DNA from 3 places in the Kribbella deserti genome. Region 1 is predicted to be linked to each of the others. Evidence: riboswitches for the same ligand, from Rfam matches in the RefSeq annotation. Region 1 holds a riboswitch; each other region holds the start of a gene.

Region 1 (7,628 bases):
GCGGCACTCTGGGCGTGATGTGGCTGCTGCTCGTTACCACGCAGATGTCCACACTTCGCTCGGGGTTGGCAGGCGACGACTTCGAGCTCGTGATCGCCGGCCTGCTCGTCGCGACCGCCGTCGCCACGACAGCGGTCTACGCCTGGCAGCTTTTCACGCGGGGCCAAGGAATTCACCGTCGACCGATCGTCGGTCAAAGACCTGCCCGCCCTGGGCAACTGGCTCGAGCAGGTTCACAAAGAGCAACGGACCTCCGACGCGCATTGAGCCTCGTCCTCTGAGTCCACCAGACATCTGAGCGGCCGAATTCTGTCCAGTGGACTCACTAAGCGACTAAGCCATCCTCGCCGCTTCTTGCCCGGCTGCCGGGTTGTCGCACGGCTACCGGGTTGTGGTGTGGCCGCTGCCGAGTTGTTTGGCCGCTACCCGGTTGCAGTCAGGTAGTCGTACGAAAACCCGGCAGCCCCACCAAAACCCGGCACCGGGCGCGCCTCATCCACCGCATTCCGCGTCCGACCGTGCGAAAAGATCCACCCGCACGACCAACCAACGCCGCCACCCACCAACGACCCCGGCCCGGCACAACCAGCACAACCCCCACAACCGGCACGACGGCGACGGGACGCGCACACGTGTGCGCGGGCGGGAGGTCAGCGGTCTTCCAGGTCGCCTTCGGTTTCCAGGAGGGCGGTGCGGAGGGTGGCCAGGGCTTCGGGGGTGGGTTCGGCCCAGAGGCCGCGTTGGGCGGCTTCGAGCAGGCGTTCGGCGATGCCGTGGCGGGCCCAGGGGTTGGACTTGCGGAAGAACTCGGCCATTTCCTCGTTGGCGACGTACTCGGTGGTGAGGGTCTCGTACATCCAGTCGTCGACCACGCCCGCGGTGGCGTCGTAACCGAAGAGGTAGTCGACCGTCGCCGCCATCTCGAAGGCGCCCTTGTATCCGTGCCGGCGCATGGCCGACATCCAGCGCGGGTTCACCACGCGAGCCCGGAAGACCCGCTTGGTCTCCTCCTCCAACGTCCGCGTCTTAACGGCAGCCGGTACGGCGGAGTCGCCGATGTAGGCCTTCGGGTTGGAGCCGGTCAGGTGGCGCACCATCGCGACCATGCCGCCGTGGTACTGGAAGTAGTCGTCGGAGTCCATGATGTCGTGCTCGCGGGTGTCGGCGTTCTTGGCCGCCACCTGGATCCGGGCATACGCGCGCTCCATCGACGGACGGGCCTCAGCGCCGTCGAGGTCCTTGCCGTAGGCGTATCCGCCCCAGACGGCGTACACCTCGGCGAGTTCGGCGTCGGTCCGCCAGTTGCGCGCGTCGACCAGCGGCAACAGGCCGGCGCCGTACGAGCCGGGCTTGGATCCGAACACCCGGGCCGTTGCCGCGCGCAACTCGTTGCCCGCCGCGACATCATCCAGGACGTGGGCCCGCAAATAGTTGTCCGCAGCATCTTCGTCGAGCTCCGCGACAGTCCGAACCGCCTCGTCCAGCAGCGAAACCACGTGCGGGAAGGCATCCCGGAAGAACCCGGAGATGCGGATCGTCACGTCCACCCGCGGCCGACCGAGCTCCGCCACCGGTACAACCTCGAAACCGCTCACGCGCCGCGAGGCCTCGTCCCAGACCGGGCGGCAGCCGAGCAGCCAGAGCACTTCGGCGAGGTCGTCGCCCTGAGTCCGCATGGCCGACGTACCCCAGATGGTGAGCCCTACCGAGCGCGGCCATGAACCGGTCTCGGCCTGGTGCCGGTTGAGCAGCGAGTCGGCCAGCGCGACGCCGACGTCCCACGCGTTGCGGCTCGGAATGGCCTTCGGGTCGACGGCGTAGAAGTTCCGGCCGGTCGGCAGCACGTTCACCAGACCACGCGTTGGCGAACCGGATGGGCCGGCCTCGACAAAACGGCCGTCCAGTGCGCGCAGTACGTTCGCCAGCTCGTCCCCGGTGCGAGCCAAGCGCGGTACGACCTCTTCCGCCGCGAACCGCAGCGACGCCTCCACGCCGTCGGACTGCACACCGATGACCTCGGCAACAACCACCGGCACCTTCTCGGCGGACCAGCTCAGCGTCTCCATCGCGACCACCAGCTTGCGCGCGACGGCCTCGAGCAGATCGACACCGTCCGCCGCCGAGACCGCGGGCAGATCCGTCAACGCCGCAAGGGCTTCCAGCGACTCGACGCGCAGGCCGGGATTCTCCAGCAAGGCGGCCTCGTCCACGCCGAAGGTGTCCCCGAGCGCCGCGCGCAGACCCCGGACGGCGCCGGAGCGGCCGCCCCACATCTGGTTCGCGCGCAGAATCGCCAGCACGAGATTGACCCGCGCCTCCCCCACCGGACCGCCACCGAGAATATGCAGGCCGTCGCGAATCTGAACGTCCTTGATCTCGCACAGATACCCGTCGAGGTGCAACACGAAGTCGTCGAACTCGTCGTCTTCGGGCTTCGACTCGGTGTGCAGATCGTGGTGCAACTGCGCGGCCTGGATCAACGTCCAGATCTGGGCGCGCAACGTCGGCACCTTGTCCGGGTCGAGCGCCTGCACGGTCGCGTACTCGTCGAGCAGGTACTCCAGCTTCGCCATATCGCCGTACGTCTCGGCGCGCGCCATCGGCGGTACCAGGTGATCGACGATGACGGCGTGACCGCGGCGCTTGGCCTGCGTACCCTCGCCCGGGTCGTTCACGATGAACGGGTAGACCAGCGGCAGGTTGCCCAGTACGGCGTCGGGCGCGCAATCGGCGGCCATGCCGATTCCCTTGCCTGGCAGCCACTCGAGCGTGCCGTGCTTGCCGAGGTGGACGACCGCGTGCGCGCCGAACCCGCCATCGGAAGGCGCGGCCTCGAGCCAGCGATAGGCCGCGAGGTAGTGATGCGACGGCGCCATCTCCGGGTCATGGTAGATCGCGACCGGGTTCTCGCCGAAGCCCCGGGGCGGCTGGATCATCAGTACGACGTTGCCAAATCTCAACGCCGCAAGCGCAATCGCCGACTCCGGCCCGGAGTTGTCGACGTACAACTCGCCGGGCGCGTCCCCCCACGCCTCGGTCATTGCCTCCTGCAACGAAGAAGGCACCGCGCCGAACCACTTCGCGTACGTGGACAGCGGGATCTTCGCGACAGCGTTCGCGAGCTGCTCGTCGGTCAGCCAGTCGACGTCATGCCCACCGGCGGTGATCAGGCGGTGGATCAGCCCATCGGCGCCGTCACTGCCCTGCAGTTCGGCGAGATCCAGATTGCCGAGGTCGTAGCCGGCTTCCTTCAACTGCCCGAGCAGTACGACGGCGCTGGCGGGGGTGTCGAGGCCGACGGCGTTACCGATCCGGGCGTGCTTGGTCGGGTACGACGACAGCACCAGCGCGAGCTTCTTGTCCTTGGGCTCAACGTGGCGCAGGCGGGCCTGGGCGACCGCGATTCCGGCCAGCCGCGCGCAGCGTTCCAGATCCGGCGCGTACGACGCGATGCCCTCGGCGTCGTACGCCTTGAACGAGAAGGGAATGCTGATCAGGCGGCCGTCGAACTCCGGGATCGCGACCTGGGTGGCGGCGTCGAGCGGGCTGATCGCGGCGTCGCTCGCCTCCCACACCTCACGGGTCGACGTCAGCGCGAGGCCCTGGATCAACGGGATGTCGAGTGATGCCAGCGCGCCCGCGTCCCAGGCGTCGTCGGCGCCACCCGCGCTCGCGTCGGCCGCGACCGTGCCGCCCGCGGCGAGCAAGGTCGTGACCAGGGCGTCGCATTTACTCAACAGGCCGAACAGCTCGGCGTTCTCCTCCGACGACGGGTCGAGCCCACGCAAGGTGCCGCAGTAGACCGGCAGGGCCTGCGCGCCGGCGGCCTCGATCGCGTCGGCCAGCGCATCCACGAAGGCGGTGTTACCGCTGATCTCGTGCGCCCGGTAGTACACGACGCCGATCACGGGCCGCTCGTCCGGCACGAAGGAACGGCCTTCGCGCACGCCGTACGTCGGCAGGGTCTGCGGCGGCTCGAAGGTGTCACCGGTGAGCAGCAGGGTGTCGCGCAGGAACGCGGCCAGGTTCGCCAGGTTGGCCGAGCCGCCTTCGCGCAGATAGGCGAGGGCCTCGGTGACGGCACCGGCGGGCACGGTCGACAGCGACATCAGCTCGGCGTCGGGCGCGGCCTCACCGCTGAGCACCACCACCGGAAGGCCCGAGGAGATGACGGCGTCGAGGCCCTCCTCCCAGGCGCGGCGACCGCCGAGCAGGCGGACCACTACGACCTCGACGCCGTCAAGCAGGGTGGGCAGCGAGTCGAGCTCGACCCGCGCCGGGTTCGCGACCCGCCAGCCGGTATCGGCCTGGGCGGCCGCGAGCAGATCGGTGTCCGCAGTGGAGAGCAGGAGAAGATCGGGGGTGGCCGAGGCCATGTTCCGGCGTCCTTCCTCGGGGTGTCCGCGCCCCGGGTGGGCTGATCCGACGGCGGCAGTTCCTGACTCCCCCGGGTTACGGGGTCACAGTGGCGGGACCGTCCCGGACTTGCACCGGGTTCCTGCATTGCCGTCGATGACGTCCCGAACTCTAGCCGACCACCGCCCCTCCTGCTGCCTGCGGCTGGCGAGCCGCCAACGCCGAGGCCTTGACGTTCGCACGTGCCTGCTCAAAACTCTCGAAAGCGTGAAACTGCGCATTCAAAGCTCTAATGATCATGTTCGGGCATGAGTGTTGTACTAAAGGAGCGCCGATGAGTCGTTTGTGCACCGCCCTGCTACTGGTGGCCGGCCTGCTGGCCACCGCCACACCACCCGCCATCAGTCCAGCAAGCGCCGCGACAGTCGAAGCTGAAGAAGTCAACGCCGCACCAGCCGTAGTGCCCGCCCTGCAGCAGTGGACCGGCGGCACCGGGCAGCTGAGGCTCCGCCGCGACCTGCGAGTCACTCTGCGGCCCGCCGACGCGGTGGCACTTCGCGAGGTCGCCGGGCAGCTCCGTGACGACCTGCGGGCGATCACCGGCTGGAGCGTTCCGGTCGTGGTCGAGTCCCGTCCGACCGCGCGCGACATCGCCGTACGGCTGGATCCCGCCGCCAACGTCGGTCCCGCCACGGCAGTCGCCGCGAAGGAGGGCTACCAGCTGGACACCACCAACGGCGTACGAATCGTGAGCCGTACGACGACCGGCGCGTTCTGGGCGACGCGCAGTCTGCTGCAGATGCTGGTGCGCCAAAGCCCCGGCGAGGCCACGGTTCCGGTGGGTAGCGCGATCGACTGGCCGAACTATGCCGTGCGTGGGTTCATGCTCGATGTCGGACGGCGTTGGTTCGACCAGAAGTACGTCCGCGACTACGTCCGCTACATGAGCTGGTTCAAGCTCAACACCTTCCAGATCCATCTGAACGACAACGAGATCACCGCGCCCGGTGGTGACTGGTCGAAGGCACAGTCGGCGTTCCGGTTGGCCTCGGACAATCCACGGTTCGCGGGCCTCGCGGCGAAGGACGGCTCGTTCAGTCGCGCCGACTGGGATCGGCTGGAGTCGGTGGCGGCGGATCACCACGTCACGATCGTGCCGGAGATCGACGCACCCGCCCACGCCCGCGCGTTCATCGAGTTCGATCCAACCCTCGGGCTCAACGGCGGCAACTCCGACCACCTCGATCTGACCAAGCCGACAACGACCGAGTTCATGAAGCAGGTGTTCGACGAGTTCATCCCGTGGTTCCGAGGGCCGGCCGTACATGTCGGCGCGGACGAGTACCCGAGGGAGTACGAGCCGCAGTACCGCCAGTACTTCAACGACATCACCGCGCACGTTCGCAGCCTCGGCAAGACCGCTTCGGCGTGGGGCAGCTTCTCGGTGATGGCCGGCAGCGCGAACGGCTACGACCGCGACGTCACGATCAACTCGTGGAACAACAGCTGGTACGGCCCGAAGGCGGCGCTGGCCGACGGGTATCCCCTGATCAACACGAACGACGCGTTGCTCTACATCGTGCCGTTCGCGAACTACTACCACGGTCGCGGGCTGGACGGCCGCTGGCTGTTCGACAACTGGCAGCCGAACGTCTTCGCCGGTGGGCAGACGGTCGACGCCGCCGACCCGCTGCTCCGGGGCGCCATGTCCGCGGTCTGGAACGACCTCGTGCACGCTGACTACGACGAGCTGGACGTGCATGGGCTGGTCGAACCGGCCTTCGGCGTTCTCGCACAGAAGATGTGGCGGGGCGCGGAGCCCGGTCTGTCGTATGAGTCCTTCATGAGCAGGGCTTCCGCTTTGGGCATCGGACCCGGCACCGAGATGATCGCGACCACGCTGCCCACGGCCGGTGATCCGCGGCTCGGCATCACGGCCGGCGCCGTCGCCCCGCTCGCGGCGGGCGAGTCGGCCACCTTGTCGGCGACTGTCACGAACCGCGGCGGTACGACGTTGACCCGGGTGCAGCCGGCCGTCGAACTCGCCGCCACGGGTGTCTCGATCGAACCACTCAGCGCGGGCGACGGAGATCTCGAAGCCGGCGAGTCCGCCGTTTGGAGCTGGCGGCTCACCGCACAGCGGACCGCGCCGAGTGCCGCCGCACCAGCCGTGCTGCGTGTCTCGGCGTTGCATCGCGGCATCCACTTGCGGTCCACGACGCAGACGGCCGTTCGTACCGTGCCGCCCGCTCCCGAGGGGCTGCGGCACCTCTCCTTCACGGCGACCGCCTCGGCCTCGTCCGTGGAGGCGGGTCTGGATCGGCTGGCCGCCCGGCACGTCAACGATGGCGATCTGACCACACGGTGGGCGTCCGGTTATGCCAACGGCGAGTGGCTCCAGCTCACGCTCGCGCAGCCCGCGCGGGTCAGCTCGGCTCGCTTGTTCTGGGAGGCGGCTTGCGCGTCGGCGTACCGGATCCAGGTTTCGGCCGATGGGACCAGTTGGCGTGACGCGGCCACGGTCGGCACGTCGACCTGCAAGGACGACACCGTCACGCTCAATGCGCCCGAGCCGGTCAAGTTCGTGCGGATGCAAGGTGTCACCCGCGCGACGACGTACGGCTATTCGCTGTACGAGTTCTGGCTTTACGGGTCCTGAGGTCCGTTAGCTATGGGCGGCGTAGTGGGCGGCTAGGAGGTCGTGGGCCCAGTCGTTGCGCAGATCGCGCCAGACCGAGTGGATGTGGTTTCCCTCGTCCTGGGTGTTGTCGTACTCCAGGAGGAACGTCGGGCCGGCGATCGAGTAGTAGTGGCCTTCGCCTGGTTTCGGGCTACCCGCCCAGGCGAAGGTCAGCTGCTCGATGCCCGCGTCGGTGATGTCGTGCCACGCGCGCTGGGCGATCGGTTCGGCCGCGCGGCCGACGTACTGGTCGACCAGGCGGGTGAACAGGTCGCGCTGGCGCGGATCGAGTTCGCCGTACGGCAGGCCCTTGTGCAGCAGGCCCGGATCCGCGACCGGGTCGAACCGGGTGAGGATGTCGTCCGGCGCGTCCGGGGAGACGATCGCGAGCTCCCGCTGGGCTGGTTCGAGCGCGGCGAGCAGGTCGCGGGCGAGCCACTCCTCCGCCGCGAGGAACCGCCGGCCGGTGTGCGGGCCTTCGAGCACGGTCGTCGGCTCGGAACCGAAGAACTGCGGCGTGATCGAAACGCCCGCGGCGGTGACGGTCTGGTGGAGGGCCAGGTGATGGCCGTTGAGCCGCCAGGCCCACGGC
Region 2 (7,628 bases), on a different contig from region 1:
TGCCCTGGCTCCACAGCGAACCGTCGTAACTGGCATAACGCCCGCGCTCAGCGGCCAGCTCGGACGAGGCCTCGATCGCGTGGTAGCTGATCCGTTCCATCGAGATGTCGGCGAATTCGACCGCCGCTTCGCACTGGTAGGGGATTCGCAGGGCGAAAAGCGCGTCGGCGAAGCCCATCAGGCCGAGGCCGACCGGCCGGTGCCGCTGGTTGGCTCGCTCGGACTCGGGCGTGGAGTACAGGTTCACGTCGATGACGTTGTCGAGCATGCGCACGGCCGTCCGCACGGTCGCGCGGACCAAATCGGCGTCGAGGCCGTCACTGGTCAGATGGGCGACCAGGTTGATCGAGCCGAGGTTGCAGACGGCGGTCTCGTCGGCGCTGGTGTTCAGCGTGATCTCCGTGCACAGGTTCGACGAGTGCACCACGCCGTCGTGCTGCTGCGGGGAGCGCAGGTTCGACGGGTCCTTGAACGTGATCCACGGATGGCCCGTCTCGAAGAGCACGGTCAGCATCCGCCGCCACAGGTCTACCGCGCGGATCCTGCGGAAGACCCGGATCTCACCGCGATCGGCGGCGGCCTCGTACTCGGTGTAGCGCTTGGCGAAGGCCTCGCCGTACAACTCGTGCAGGTCGGGTGTCTCGTCGGGGGAGAAGAGCGTCCACGACTCGTCCGCCTCGACTCGCTGCACGAACAAGTCGGGCACCCAGTTGGCCGTGTTCATGTCGTGGGTCCGGCGGCGCTCGTCGCCGGTGTTCTTGCGCAGGTCGAGGAACTCGCCGATATCGATGTGCCAGGTCTCGAGATACGCGCAGACCGCGCCCTTGCGCTTCCCGCCTTGATTGACCGCGACGGCCGTGTCGTTCGCGATCTTCAGGAACGGTACGACGCCCTGGGACTCGCCGTTCGTGCCGCGAATCTTGGCGCCGATCCCGCGCACGGGCGTCCAGTCGTTGCCGAGACCACCCGAGTACTTCGCGAGCAGCGCGTTGTTGCGAATGCCGGAGAAGATCGCGGCGAGGTCGTCCTCCACCGTGGTGAGGAAGCACGAGGACAGCTGCGGACGGGTGGTGCCGGAGTTGAACAGCGTTGGCGTGGAGGACATGAAGCGGAACGAGCTGAGCAGTTCGTAGAACTCGATCGCGCGCGCCTCGCGGTCGTGCTCGCGCAGCGCCATGCCCATCGCCACGCGCAGGAAGAACGCCTGCGGCAGCTCGAACCGGACCTTGTCGATGTGCAGCAGATACCGGTCGTACAGCGTTTGCAGCCCGAGAAACGCGAACTGCAGGTCCCGCTCGGGCCGGATCGCCCGGGCCAGCCGGCCGAGGTCGAACCCGGCCAGCGCCGGATCGAGCAGACCCGCCGCGATACCGGTCTCGACGTACGCCGGGAAGTACTCGACGTAGGCCGCGGCCATATCGGCCTGGCTCGCCTGGCGCGGTTCGCCGTGCACGCGGCCGAGCGCCTCCCGGCGGATCCGGTCGAGCAGCAGCCGGGCGGCGGCGAACCCGTACTCCGGCTCGGTCTCGACGAACGAGCGCGCGGCCATGATCAGCGCCTGCTCGATCTCGTCCTGGGTGATGTCGTCGTAGCAGGTGGCCAGCGTCTCCGTCAGGATCAGCTCGGGGTCGACCGAGCCGAGCCCGGCAGCGGCCTCGGCCACGATCAATCGCAGTCGGTCCATTTCCAGCTGAGGGCTGACGGTGGTGCTTCGGGTGCTGCTTGCGGTGCTGCTTTCGGTGGTGCTTCGGGGGACCGAAGTGATGGTCAAAGCTCTCTCTCCTCGCGAGTGCCTCGGGCGGCGCGCACCGGCGGTGCGCGCGCCAATGGCAGGTCTTCGGACTCCCGGGCATACCTCTCGGTCCTACCGGCCGTCGCTTCCCGAACCTGGCTGGTCCAGTGCTGTCGGCGGTTCCTGCTGGAACCGTTGGACGGCTGTCGTTCCCGGTCACCGCTGCGGGGCAGTTCCGGTTTTCCACCGGATTCCCTCTTACCCCTGAACTACTACACCTTGTGGTGCTAGTCGCTCAGGACCACTAGCGGTAGTGATGCTAGCCGCGCGCTGGGCAAATCTTGGCCACCGGCACACGCGTGTCGCCGCCGAGTTCGGCCGCCGGTCAGGCCGCCACGGCCAGTCAGGCTGGTCGGGCCGGTGGGTCGCCAGGGTGGGTCAGGCCGCCAGGGCGTGCAGGTCTTGCAGTGTCATGATCTCGGAGCCGTGGTGGATCAGCTCGCGGTTCAGCTGCAGAACGACGTGGCCGAATGGTGATGCCGCGTCCAGTCCGGTGGCCTGGCTCAGGCCTATTCGCATCACATCCTCCTCAGGCAGTTCGGCTATCGACTGCTGCCAGGCCTCGACCCAGTGCGTGAGCCAGGCGACGGCATCACGCGCGTTGCCGTGCAGGGTGATGTCCGTCCGGCTCTGCCTGCTCTCGCCGAAGGTCCACTCCCAGCGCTCGAAGAACGTCTCGGTCAGATGCGCGATCAGCCAGGCGATCGTCCGTGGCCCGCGATGATCCGGCTCGTTCGGCCATTGCGCCGTCCACTCGCCTGTCCCGTGCAGGCGGAAGCGGCCCGCATAGTGCCGCCGTACGACGGTCAGCGCCTCTGGAGTTGGGCGCCAGAAGTATTGCTCATCGGTCAATTCGGCCAGTCGCCCCGACAGGACGAGCCAGCTGAACCCGAGTTGCCCTCGCACCATCGCCATCGCCGACTGCCGGTGCAGGATCTCCCAGTCAAACGGCTCTGGCATGCCACTTCTCCTCACCCCGTATCGAACGTATGTTCGAAGTATTGTTGGCGAAGATGGCGAAGTCAAACCCTTGGCGTGTCGATCACGCGTTTGACTGCAGCCGTCTGCTACAAGCGTGCGCCCAGGTCCTGCCGGCACGTGAAAACGCCCGGGCCTCGCGTGGAGGACCCGGGCGTTGGTGGTGTTGTCAGCCCTCGCAGGGGGAGAGGCGGTCCTTCACCGATGAGCTGAAGTGGCTGCTGTAGATGTAGGTGTTGCTGTTCGTCTTGTACCAGAGGTTGTTGTAGTCGTTGTAGAGCCAGCAGGCGAGCGCGACCGTACGGCCGGATGCGATCGTGCCGGTGTTGCGGCACGCCTCGTACGGCCCGATGCGGTTCGGCGCGGCGCTGGTGGTCCGGGCGTTGTGAATCCACCCGCCACCTGGCATCGCGTAGCACTGGATCGCCGCGCCGGTCTCGGCGGCCGGGGCCGCCTCGGCGACGGTGCCGCCATGGATCGCGGGCACGGCGGCAACGACGGCGGCGAGGGTCAACTTGCTCAGGCGGTTCATGCACTCTCCGGTTTCAGGCGACGGCCGATCAGACCGCCAGAACCTACAAGCGTTTGACCTCCGCCATCGGTACGTGTCCGGGACCTGCCATGCCGTGGCAGGATTCCCAGCCATGCGGATACGACCAGCCGAGAGTGCCGACGCTGCCCCGATCGCCAGCCTGCTGGACGAGTTGGGTTATCCCCAGGACGGCGTGCAATCAGTCGAGGCCCGCCTCAAGACCTTCGCCGACAACCCCGCCAGCATGGTCCTCGTGGCCGAACAGGCCGTCGAGCAAGCGACCGAAGCTGCCGAGTTGCTGGGCGTGATCGCCGTACATGTCAGCCCCTTCTTCGAGAAGGATGGCTCCTGGGCCCGGATCGTGGCGCTGGTTGTCGCGGACCAAGCGCGCGGCCGCGGTATCGGCGCAGAATTGGTCGCCGCCGCGGAGGCCTTCGCCATCGAACGCGGCTGTTCCCGCATGGAGGTCACCAGCAGCGACCGCCGCGCGCGAGCCCACGACTTCTACCTAGCCCGCGGCTACCTCGACCAGGCAGGCAAGTCCTCCCGCTTCCTCCGCGACCTCTGAGTTTGCGCCCTGCGTCTCACTGGCGTGCGGTGTCGCTAGATCGATCCGGTATGGAGCGTTTGGCCTGGATCCGCTTAAGGCGGGCGGGAATCGGGTGGGATTTGGCCGGGTTTCGGGAGGTCCCGCACGTCCCGCGCCGGGTTGGCGCGGACGCTGCGCAGGCTTATCGCGCTTCGCATCAGGCTGGCCACCCGCCACCCGCCACGTGCCACGCGACGGGCTGCCGCGCTGCGGGCCAGGGTTGCCGTGCGCCACGCGTCGAGGTTTGGCGGGCTGTGGGTCGGGTTGGCTGCCAGTTGGACCGCGTGGTTGGTGATCGGGTGATTGCGGTCGGCTGCCGAGTTTTTGTGCGAGTACCTGGCTGCAACCGGGTAGCGGTCAAACAACTCGGCAGCGGGCACCCCAAAACCCGGCAGCCGCGCAAAACCCCGGCAGCCGCGCAAAACCCGGCAGCCGCGCCGAACCCCGGCAGTCGCGCCGAACCCCGTCGCGGTGTGTCCTGCGCGTGGCTAGCCATTGGGCTGGTGGGTTACCACCTCGGAATCCGAGGTGGTAACCCACCTCGACGGTGGCCAGCCACTCTGCCGGGCGCACCTCGGCGGGCCTCGCTGGGCACACTCCCGCCGACCATCGCGGTCCGGGGCCAGACGCGTCCGCGCGGCGGGGCGTAAGCGAGAGAAGTTAGGGGAGCAGGGTTTCGCAGAGGGCTGTGAGGCGGTGGCGGAGGGGGTGGGCTCGGGTGGCGAAGGTGCGTTGGGCGGTGGCGTAGCCGGCTTTGCCGGCGGGGGTTTCGATGGGGATGGGGTCGTAGCCGAGGGGCTGGAGGTCGTACGGCGAGGCGCGCATGTCGAGTTCGCGGATGTCGCGGGCCAGTTCGAAGCAGTCCAGCAGCAGGTCGCCCGGCGTGAACGGGATCAGCTTGGACGCCCATTTGTAGAGGTCCATGTTCGCGTGCAGGCAACCACCTTGTTCCAGCAACGGCTGGGTCTCGCGACGCGGCTGCAGGACGTTCAGCGGCTGGGCCGGCTCGGTGAAGAACCGGAACGCGTCGAAGTGCGAGCAGCCGATCCGATGCGACTCCACCACCTGGTCCGTACCACCCGAGCCAAGGCGTAGCGGCCAGGCGTTGTGGCGGACCTGGTCCGCGTTCTGGCGGTAGACCATCGCCCACTCGTGCAGGCCGAAGCAGCCGAACTGGGGTTGGCGGGCCGCCGTCGAGGCGAGCAGTTCCCGGATCCACGCGATGCTTTCGGAGCGCCGTACGATCTCGGCGGGGTCGATCGAGGCCACGCCGTCGATGACGCGGTAGCCCCGCTTGCCTTCGTACTCCGGAGCCTCGGCCAGTTGCACGCCCGGGCCCGGATGCCAGAAGCGCAGCTGCTTCGGCCGGGTCGGGTAGTAAGTGAAGAGGAAGTCCTCGACGGGATGGGGTTCACGACGGCGGCGGCGCTCGAGGTGACCGGCGACCAGGGCGTCGGCGCGCCGCGCATGATCGTCTCGCAGGGGCTGCCACACCGCTGGGGGGAGGGCGGCCAGGCTGACATTGCTCACCGTCCCACTGTCTCACCCCGGCCCGGCGGTAGGCTCGATCCGTTCATCCCACCGCTTGACCATCGCTAGTAGAGGCTCATCCGTGCGTATCGCTCGATTCTCCGTCGACGACGAACCGAAGTACGGCATCGTCGAAACCGACGACCCGCTCGGTCTGGACGGCACGGTCGCCGTGCTCGACTCCGACCCGCTCTACCGGCCCGTGCAGCTCACCGGCGAACGCCTGCAGCTGGCCGACGTACGACTGCTGGCGCCGGTGATCCCGCGCAGCAAGGTGGTCTGTGTCGGCCGGAACTACGCCGCGCACGCCGCCGAGCTCGGCAACGACGTACCCACCGAGCCGATGATCTTCCTCAAGCCGAACACCTCGGTGATCGGCCCGCGCGACGGCATCGTTTATCCCGAGCAGACCAACGACGTGCACTTCGAGGGCGAACTGGCGATCGTGATCGGCCGGATCTGCCGCGACGTGCCCAAGGAGCGGGTGGACGAGGTCATCTTCGGTTACACCGTCGCCAACGACGTGACCGCGCGCGATCTGCAGAAGTCCGACGGCCAGTGGGCCCGGGCGAAGGGGTTCGACACTTTCTGCCCGCTCGGCCCGTGGATCAGCACGGGCGTGGACGTCAGCGACCTGCGCGTGACGACCACTCTGAACGGCGAGGTCAAGCAGGACGGCCGGACCTCGCAGTTCATCTTCGACATTCCCGAGGTGCTGGCCTACATCACCTCTTTCACCACGTTGCTGCCTGGCGACGTGGTCCTCACCGGCACCCCCGCGGGTGTCGGCCCGATGCTGCCCGGCGACGAGGTCGCGGTCAGCATCGAAGGAATCGGAACCCTGACGAACAAGGTGATCACGCGTGACTGAAAGGCCTGCCCCGACCGACGACGACGTCCTGGGCGGACTCGAACCGAACCAGGTCAGGGTTCGGTTCCCACCCTCGCCGACGGGTCTGCTGACCGTGGGCAACATCCGTAGCGCCTTGTTCAACTGGGCTTTCGCGCACCACTACGGCGGCAAGATGGTGCTGCGCATCGAGGACACCGACGCGGCCCGCAACACGCCGGAGGCACTCGCGTACACGCTGGAGTCCCTGCGCTGGCTCGGGCTCAACTGGGACGAGGGCCCCGAGGTCGGCGGCGAGTACGGGCCGTACCTGCAGTCCGAGCGCTTCGCCATCTACAACGAGATCTCCGGCAAGCTGCTCGACGCGGGCAAGGCCTACCACTGCTACTGCTCGCAGGAGGAGCTGGAGCAGCGCCGCGAGGCCGCGCGTACGGCCGGCCAGCACAGTGGGTACGACGGCCACTGCCGCGCGCTCACCGAGACCCAGGTCAAGGAGTACCTCGACGCCGGGCGCCGTCCCGTACTGCGTCTGCGCATGCCGGATCGGCCGATCACGTTCACCGACCTGGTGCGCGGCGAGATCACCTTCCTGCCGGAGAACCTGGGCGACTACGTACTGGTCCGGGCCAACGGTCACCCGCTCTACCCGCTGGTGAATCCGGTCGACGACGCGCTGATGAACATCACGCACGTGCTGCGCGGTGAGGACCTGCTGTCGTCGACGCCGCGCCAGATCGCCTTGTACGAGGCGCTCGGCGAGATCGGTATCGGCAACGGTGTCGCGCCCCGGTTCGGGCATCTGCCGTTCGTGATGGGCGAGGGCAACAAGAAGCTGTCCAAGCGCGACCCGGGCTCCGGCCTCGGGGAGTACATGGAGCGCGGGTTCCTGCCCGAGGGCCTGCTGAACTACCTGGCGCTGCTCGGCTGGTCGATCGCCGACGACCGCGACGTGTTCACGATGGACGAGATGATCGAGGCCTTCGACATCCGCAAGGTGAACGCGAACGCGGCCCGGTTCGACCCGAAGAAGTGCGAGGCGATCAACGCCGCGCACATGCGGCTGCTCGCGCCGGAGGTTTTCGCCGAGCGCCTGGTGCCCTTCCTGGCGAAGGAAGGCCTGGTCGCGGCCGAGCCGACCGAGGACCAGCTGCGCATGCTGACGGCGGCCACGCCGTTGGTGCAGGAGCGGATGAACACGCTGTCCGAGGCGGTCGACATGCTCGGCTTCCTGTTCGTCGGCGAGGAGGAGTTCTCGATCGATCCCGACGCCGCGGCCAAGGTGCTGACGACCGAGTCCGGCGCGGTGCTCGAGGCGGCGTCGAAGGCGCTCGCGGATCTGTCCGAGTGGAGCACCGAG
Region 3 (7,628 bases), on a different contig from region 1:
GCGATCCAGACGAAGCCACTCCCGGCCGAGCTGGGCCTGCCGACGTACGACGTGTGCGAGCTTCAACTCGGTACGGGTACTCCCGGCGGCAACCTGCGCATCGGCGTCTCGGTGCGACCGGCCAAGCTGACGGATCTCGCGGCGTCCCGGGCGACGTACAACGCGACACGCGGCTCGGCCGAGGTGGCCAAGGACGTGATCGCGGGCGACGGGGGATTCGGTACCAGCCGGTTCGTGGTGGTGCTCGACGAGAACCGGCTCGTGAAGGTGAGCGGTCCCGCCGCGAAGATCGAGAAGTACGCCGCCCTCGCCGCCGCGACCCTCCAGAACCTGCCCGGCCTACCCGAGCCAGAACCCCTCGTGGCCCGGACGGAATGCGAGCGTGGTTCCTCCGAGGCAGCGGCGGTACTCGGCGCGCCCGCGTCGTTCCGCCGGGATGGTGAGACTCCGACGGGCGACCTGATCTGCGGCTGGGGTACGGCGTCGACGGTGCTCTGGACGTCCGAGGCCCTGGTGCCCGAGGCGGCCCGGGTGATGGACACCGCGCGCAAGTCGCCGACCGCCGAGTCGATCCCGCTCGGCGACGAAGCCCTGATCGACCTCAAGACGCTGACCGTGAAGATGCGCGTCGGCGACGACCGGATCGTCACGATGACCCGGCTGCCCGCGGGCCAGGCCGACAAGAACGACATGACCGCGTTCGCCCTCGCCATGGCCGGCCTCTACACGAACTGACCTACCAACCGGTGATGCGCGGCCAGGTCTCGCCGGTCGCGAGCTGGTACGACGCGTGCTGGGCGGCGGTCGCGCACGCGTGATTCGGCAGGATGCGCAGCCGGGTACCGACCGGCAGCTCGGGCAGTTCCCGTGAGCTGCCTTCGCGCAGGCTGAGAATCCCGTGCTCCTGGCTGGCGTCCGTCATCAGCAGATCCGCAATGACCTCGCCGCCTTCGGCACAGACCAGCCCGTAGCCCTGGTCCACCGCCTGTCGCGCGGTACCGCGGTCACGGGACGTCGCCATCCAGCCCGCGTCGGTGAGGATCCAGCCCTGATCCGGCCGATGCCCGATCACGGTGGTGACCACGCTGAGCGCGAGGTCGTCGACGGTGCAGACGCCGATACCGGCCATTACCAGGTCGAAGAAGACGAAGTTGCCGGCGCGGATTTCCGTGACGCCGGTCAAGTCCCGCGCGAAGTGCGCTGTCGGGGTCGATCCGACGCTCACCACCGGAGCCTCGAAGCCCTTGTCACGAAGGGATTCCGCCGCGCGCACCGCGACCGAGCGCTCGTTCTCCGCCGCTTTGACCAGTTCGGCCTCGGTGTAGCAGAAGTACGACTCCCCGGCATGAGTCATTACCCCGCGGACCTCGCCGCCGTCGCTCAACGCGCGGGCAATCGCGATCAGCTCAGGCGAATCCGGTTCGACCCCGCCTCGATGGTCGTCGCAGTTGATCTCGATCAGCGCCGGGATACGCACGCCCGACTCGTTCGATACGGCGGCGACGGCCTCAGCCTGAATCACGCTGTCCAGCAGTACGACGAGGTCAACCCCGCTTCGGCGCAACGCGACCACATCCGGTAGCTTCGCGGGCGTAATCCCCACCGCATAAAGGATTTCGGTGCACCCCGCGGCCGCGAAGCCCTCCGCCTCGGCGAGCGTGGATACCGTGATCGGCCCGGTGCCACCGTCGAACAGCAGGCGTGCGACCTCGACCGACTTCGCCGTCTTCAGATGCGGCCGCAGCGGTACGCCGAGTGGCGCGAGCTGATCGCGAAGGCGCTGGATGTTGCGGACGACGCGGTCGGAGTCCAGCCGCAGGTACGGCGTGCGGGTGGTTGCGGAGGACATGGTCACCTCACGTAGTTGTAGACGGTGGCGCGGGAGATGCCGAGGATCTCGGTCAGCGCCGGAACCGAGTGTTTCACCTCGAGAAAGCCCTGCTCCTTCAGGGATCGAAGCAGTTCCTTGCGGTCGGCAACTTCCAGATCGCGGGGCATTCGACCTCGCGCGGCGGCGAATTCCTCAACGACGGAACGCAGTTCGCCGGTGGTTCGCGCCCGCAGGTTCTCGGTCAGCGGCTGCTCGGGCGAATCGGTCTGGACCAGGTTGCCGAGGGCCCGCGCGACCGTGGAGAACAGGGATACGTCGAGGTTGAGGCAGATCGCGGCGACGTACACGCCGGCGCTGTTCTTCAGGCCGATCGAGGTGCTCTTGGCCGGGCGCCCGTCGGGAAACCTGTTCGGGTAGTTCTGGATCACGCTGGGGTAGTCCGGGTCCTCGACCCGGGCCAGCCCGAGCTCGGTCGCGGGCGCGCCGACGGCCCGTCCGGACAGGTTGTTCTCGATCACGCGGATCGCGTTGTCGGGCCGGCGCAGATCGTGCAGCACCACCTCGCAGACGCCGGGAAACATCTTGCCCAGCGCAACAACGATGGTCTCGGCCTCGCGCAGCAGTAGTTCGTCCTCAGTCAATCGAGTCAGCTCAGGCATCGAAGACCTCGGCCATCCGGGTGGTTGCCTTCAGCCCCGACCCGGTCAGGATCACCACGGTCGTTTCGCCCGGGCGGATCTGCCCGCGGGCGCGGAACACCTCGATCGCCGCGGCGGCCGTCGCGCTGGTCGGTTCGGCGTAGAGCCCGACCGAGGCCAGGCGCCGTACCGCTCCGGCGATGCCGGCCTCCGGAATGGCCGCGAGGTCCCCGCCGGATCGCCGGATGGCCGCGACCACCTCGGGCAACCGGATCGGCCGCTGGATCGCCGTACCCTCCGCGATCGTCGGCGTGAACTCCACCGGCTGATCGTGGAACGCGCCGACGATGGGCGCACACGCCTCCGGCTGGGCGACGAGCAACCTTGGCAGCCGGGGGATGTGCCCGGCCGCGAGGAGTTCGGAGAAGCCCAGGTCGCACCCGAGCACGATGCTGCCCGCCCCGGCCACGGTGACGACGGCATCGGGCGCGCGGAAGCCGAGGTCCTCCCAGAGTTCGTAGGCCAGGGTTTTGGTCCCTTGCAGGAAGAACGGATGCCAGTTGTGGCTCGCGTAGTACGTCTCGGCTGATTCCGCCAGCGCGCGGGCCGAGGTGGCCTCGCGGTCGCCCGGGACGAGTTCGACCTCGGCGCCGTACGCGCGACTCTGCAGCACCTTCGCCGGGGAGGTGCCCTCGGGCGCGAGGATGCGGGCCTGGATGCCGGCGCGAGCGCTGTACGCCGAGACCGAGGAACCACCGTTGCCGGAGCTGTCCTCGATCACGCGGTCGATGCCCTGGCCCGCGAGGTACGACATCATCACGCTGGTACCGCGGTCCTTGAAGCTGCCCGTCGGGCTGAACCACTCGAGCTTGAACAGCACGTCGGCGTCGCCCCAGCGCTGATCCACCAGCGGCGTACATCCCTCGCCGAGGGTGACCGGTTCGCGGATGTCGCCGGGCAGAGCGGCACGATACCGCCACAACGAGCGAACGCCCGGGTCGATCTCGTCGGGGCCGATGCCCGGCAGCGCCGACACGGTCAGCGGTGCGCCATCGTCCCCGCGCCAGCGGGAAACCTCCAGCGGGTAGTCGCGCCCGGACCGCGGATCGACGTACGTCGGCTCACTCATACGATAAGTCTAATCGTAGACATTTAGTCTATCAATGTCGGCATGGGCTACCGTGGCGCCGTCGTGGTGCTCGGGAAGCCGGTGAGATACCGGCGCGGCCCTCGCCACTGTGATCGGGAAGTGCATCGGCCACCCTGCCCAGCAGGGGTCACTGGTTGCGTGAGCAACTGGGAAGGCCCGTCGGCGCACGAGGTATCCCGTCAGCCAGGAGACCGGCTACGACGCGTCAGACCCGTCCACGAGGTGCTGGAGGAGCGGTCCTATGGCCGTTGGTGCGTTGCTGAAACCTGTCCTGATTCTGACCGCGCTGACCGTTGGCAGCAGCCTGGTCGCCGGCTGCGGTGGTGCCGCCCAGGCGGGTGACGAAACCGGGGCCGCCGCCATCACCGTGCGGAACTGCGGCCTGGACGTCACCGTCGATGGCCCACCCAAGCGCGTCTTCGCGGCGTACCAGCCGGCGATCGAGATGGCCCATGCGCTGGGGATCTCGGACCGCCTCGTCGGTACGGCGTACCTGGACGCGGTGGTGCTGCCCGAGTACGCGGAGGCCCAGAAGTCCCGGAAGTACTACAAGAACCTGCCCAGTCGCGAGGAGCTGCTCAGCCAGAATCCGGACTTCGTGCTGTCCGGGTTCAACGACGTGTTCAGCAGCAACGGCAGTGACGCGAGCTTCGGCGCACGCAAGGGCCTGGCCGAACTCGGCGTGCGGACGTGGATCTTCAGCCCGCTCTGCCCGACGGCGGACGGTCTCGGGGACGAGGCGATCGACCCGAAGACCGTCTCGATGGACAACGTGTACGCCGATCTGCGCGACCTCGGCCGGATCTTCGGGGTGTCCGAACGGGCCGAAGCGGTAGTCGCCGACCAGAAGACCCGGATCGCGGCCGTGCGCCAGAAAGTGGCCGGGGCCGACCGGCCGACGGTCGCCATCCTGCGGGCCAACCTCGAAGGCGGCATGACCGTCTCGGGCGGTCCGGACTTCGGCACCGTGCTGATTCGCGAGGCCGGCGGTGTGAACGCCTTCGCCGATCTCACCTCCCGGCGGAACGTGAAGATCAGCATGGAGGAGTTCATCAAGCGCAATCCGGACTACGTGCTGGTGAGTGACTGCTGCGACGCCACGATGACCGAGGCCGACGCCGCCGCGGAGGTGGCCGCGTTGATGAACAACCCGGCGCTGGCGAATCTGAAGGCGGTCCGGAACAAGCGGATCAAGCCGTTCCTGTTCGCGCATCACTCGGCCGGTGTGCGGGGTGCGCACACCACCGAGCTGATCGCCGGCATCATCCATCCCGACCTGGTCAAGTGAGGTTCCAGGCTCAGCGTGCGGCGGGTCTGCTGATCGCCCTGGCCGTGCTGGCCGGTGTGGTCGTGGTCTCGGTGATGGTCGGTGACCGCTTCCTCGGACCCGACGAGGTGTACGCCGCCGCGCGCGGCTTCACCGGTTCCGATACCGACCGCGTGATCCGGTACCTGCGGTTTCCCCGCACGATGGCAGGCCTGCTCGCGGGCGCCGGCCTCGGTCTCGCGGGTGCGGTGATCCAGGGCGTGACCCGGAACCCGCTCGCCGGGCCGGGCATCCTCGGGGTGAACGCCGGTGCCGCCCTCGCGGTCGTGGTGGCGATCGGCCTGCTCGGCATCCACAGCCTCAGCGGTTACGTCTGGTTCGCGATGGCTGGTGCTCTGGTGGCAACCGTTGTGGTCTACCTGGTCGGCTCGGCCGGCCGCGGCGGCGCCACCCCGGTGAAGCTGGCGCTCGCGGGCGCGGCCATTTCGGCATTCCTCGGCTCGGTCACGTCCGCGATCACCTTGCTCGACATCTCCACGTTGAACGAGTTCCGCTTCTGGGTGGTCGGTTCGCTCGGGCGTGCCGACGTACCGACCATCAGCCAGGCGTGGATCTTCATCCTGGCCGGATCCGTTCTGGCGCTTGGCCTGGCCAGTTCGCTGAACCAGATCGCGCTCGGTGACGAACTCGCCAGCACCCTCGGTACCAAGGTCAACCTGGTTCGCCTCATCGCCGCCCTCGCGGTGATGGCGCTGGCCGGTACGGCGACCGCCATCGCCGGGCCGATCGCCTTTGTGGGGTTGACGGTTCCGCACATGGCGCGGGCGATCGTCGGCTCGGACTACCGCTGGATCCTGCCATGGTCGATGGTGCTCGCGCCGACCGTACTGCTGCTCGCCGACGTCATCGGCCGTCTGGTGGTCCGGCCCGGTGAACTCCAGGTGGGCATCGTGACCGCGCTGGTCGGCGCGCCGCTGTTCATCGCGCTGGTCCGCCGCCGGAAGCTGGCCGAACTGTGAACCGCCTGGTCGTACTGCGTTCCGGGCCGGTCTCGGCGCGGGTGGATCTGGTCAGCCTGGTCACCGGTTCGATCGCGTGGGTGCTGACCTTCGCTGTGGCGGCGGTGTCGCTGACGCTTGGCGACTACGAAATTCCGCTGGCGGATGTGCTCAACACCCTTGCGGGTAACGGCTCCCTGATCATGACCGACGTGGTGGTGAACAGCCGGCTGCCGCGCGTCCTGGTCGGGATGGGCGTCGGTGCGGCGTTCGCGATCTCGGGTGCGATCTTCCAGCGGCTGGCGCGTAATCCGCTGGTGAGCCCGGATCTGATCGGCATCAACGCCGGTGCCGCGCTCGCCGCCGTCGTGATGATCACCGTGCTCGGCAGTGGCGCGGGCTGGATCCCCGTCGGCGCGTTGCTCGGTTCGTTGTCGACGGCAACGATTATCTATCTGCTGGCCTATCGTCGCGGCGTGGCCGGATATCGCCTGGTTCTGGTGGGCATCGGTATCACCGCCATGGCCGGCGCGGCAACGTCGTACCTGCTCACGCTGGCCGATATCTACACGGCCAAGAGTGCCTCGTTGTGGCTGGCGGGCAGTCTGTCCGGCCGGACCTGGGCGCACGCGGCGCTAATGGGTGGCACCTTGCTCGTTGTGGTCCCGTTGGCCGTCGGATTGTCCCGCCAGCTGAGGCTGCTCGAACTGGGTGACGACCTCGCTCGTACGTTGGCAGGCCGGGTCGAACTGGCCCGCGGCCTGCTGATCCTCGCCGGGGTGGCTCTCGCCGCGCTCGCCACGGCGGCGGCCGGGCCGATCGGGTTCGTCGCCCTCGTCGCGCCGCAGATCACCCGGCGGCTACTGGCGGAACGCGTGATCGGCCTGCTCACCTCGGGCGCGATCGGGGCCTTACTAGTGGTGGTTTCGGATCTGGTGGCGCGCCAGATCTTCGCGCCGACCACCTTGCCGGTAGGCATCGTGACGGCCTTTCTCGGCGCGCCGTACCTGCTCATCCTGATGGCCCGCGCGAATCGCGTCGGGCGGGGAGGCTGATCCATGTCCCTGCAAGCGCAGCACCTCACTCTGGCGTACGACGCCGAACCGGTGGTCGCGGATCTATCGGTCCACATCCCGGCCGGACGGGTCACCGTGATCGTCGGGGCCAACGCCTGCGGCAAGTCCACCCTGCTTCGCGGATTGGCCCGGCTGCTCGCGCCTCGTACCGGGGTGGTTCTGCTGGACGACGTAGACGTGACTCGCCTGGCCGCGGGCGCTTTCGCGACCCGGCTCGGCATGCTGCCGCAGCAGCCGATCGCGCCGGACGGCATCACCGTGGCGGACCTGGTCGGCCGGGGGCGGCATCCGCATCAACGGTGGTTCCGTCAGTGGTCGAAACAGGACGAACTGGCCGTGCTGGAAGCGATGCGGGCCACGGACACCCTGGAGCTGGCCGATCGCTCGCTGGACGAGCTGTCCGGTGGTCAGCGCCAGCGGGTGTGGATCGCCCTCGCCCTCGCCCAGGACGCCGAGATCATGCTGCTGGACGAACCGACCACCTTCCTCGATCTGGCCCACCAGTTGGAGGTGCTCGACCTGGTTCGCGATCTGAACGTGGACCGGGGCAAGACGGTGGTGCTGGTGCTGCACGACTTGAACCTGGCCAGCCGGTACGCCGACCACCTGATCGCGTTGAAACACGGCCAAGTGGTCGCCGAAGGCCCACCGTCCGAGGTGGTGACGGC

What was found. Region 1 has a riboswitch for cobalamin ahead of cobN (cobaltochelatase subunit CobN). Riboswitches for the same ligand answer to the same signal wherever they lie in the genome.
Region 2: linked by a shared signal. The riboswitch ahead of ACFFGN_RS30755 (ribonucleoside-diphosphate reductase subunit alpha) and the one ahead of cobN (cobaltochelatase subunit CobN) in region 1 are both predicted to bind cobalamin.
Region 3: linked by a shared signal. The riboswitch ahead of ACFFGN_RS26200 (ABC transporter substrate-binding protein) and the one ahead of cobN (cobaltochelatase subunit CobN) in region 1 are both predicted to bind cobalamin.

The regions. Positions count from the first base shown of each region.
Region 1 covers NZ_JBHLTC010000018.1:206,894-214,521, reverse strand. The annotation lists gene cobN (cobaltochelatase subunit CobN) at 651-4,376, opposite strand; cobalamin riboswitch at 4,413-4,556, opposite strand; gene ACFFGN_RS14280 (family 20 glycosylhydrolase) at 4,691-7,015, shown strand; gene ACFFGN_RS14275 (DUF3500 domain-containing protein) at 7,022-7,628, opposite strand, start outside.
Region 2 covers NZ_JBHLTC010000039.1:167,173-174,800, reverse strand. The annotation lists gene ACFFGN_RS30755 (ribonucleoside-diphosphate reductase subunit alpha) at 1-1,771, opposite strand, end outside; cobalamin riboswitch at 1,812-2,053, opposite strand; gene ACFFGN_RS30750 (DinB family protein) at 2,171-2,752, opposite strand; gene ACFFGN_RS30745 (hypothetical protein) at 2,940-3,302, opposite strand; gene ACFFGN_RS30740 (GNAT family N-acetyltransferase) at 3,415-3,870, shown strand; gene ACFFGN_RS30735 (3-methyladenine DNA glycosylase) at 4,552-5,421, opposite strand; gene ACFFGN_RS30730 (fumarylacetoacetate hydrolase family protein) at 5,504-6,292, shown strand; gene gltX (glutamate--tRNA ligase) at 6,285-7,628, shown strand, end outside.
Region 3 covers NZ_JBHLTC010000035.1:134,723-142,350, reverse strand. The annotation lists gene ACFFGN_RS26220 (hypothetical protein) at 1-735, shown strand, start outside; gene ACFFGN_RS26215 (alanine racemase) at 737-1,849, opposite strand; gene ACFFGN_RS26210 (helix-turn-helix transcriptional regulator) at 1,852-2,490, opposite strand; gene ACFFGN_RS26205 (pyridoxal-phosphate dependent enzyme) at 2,483-3,598, opposite strand; cobalamin riboswitch at 3,646-3,833, shown strand; gene ACFFGN_RS26200 (ABC transporter substrate-binding protein) at 3,861-4,907, shown strand; gene ACFFGN_RS26195 (FecCD family ABC transporter permease) at 4,904-5,905, shown strand; gene ACFFGN_RS26190 (FecCD family ABC transporter permease) at 5,902-6,939, shown strand; gene ACFFGN_RS26185 (ABC transporter ATP-binding protein) at 6,943-7,628, shown strand, end outside.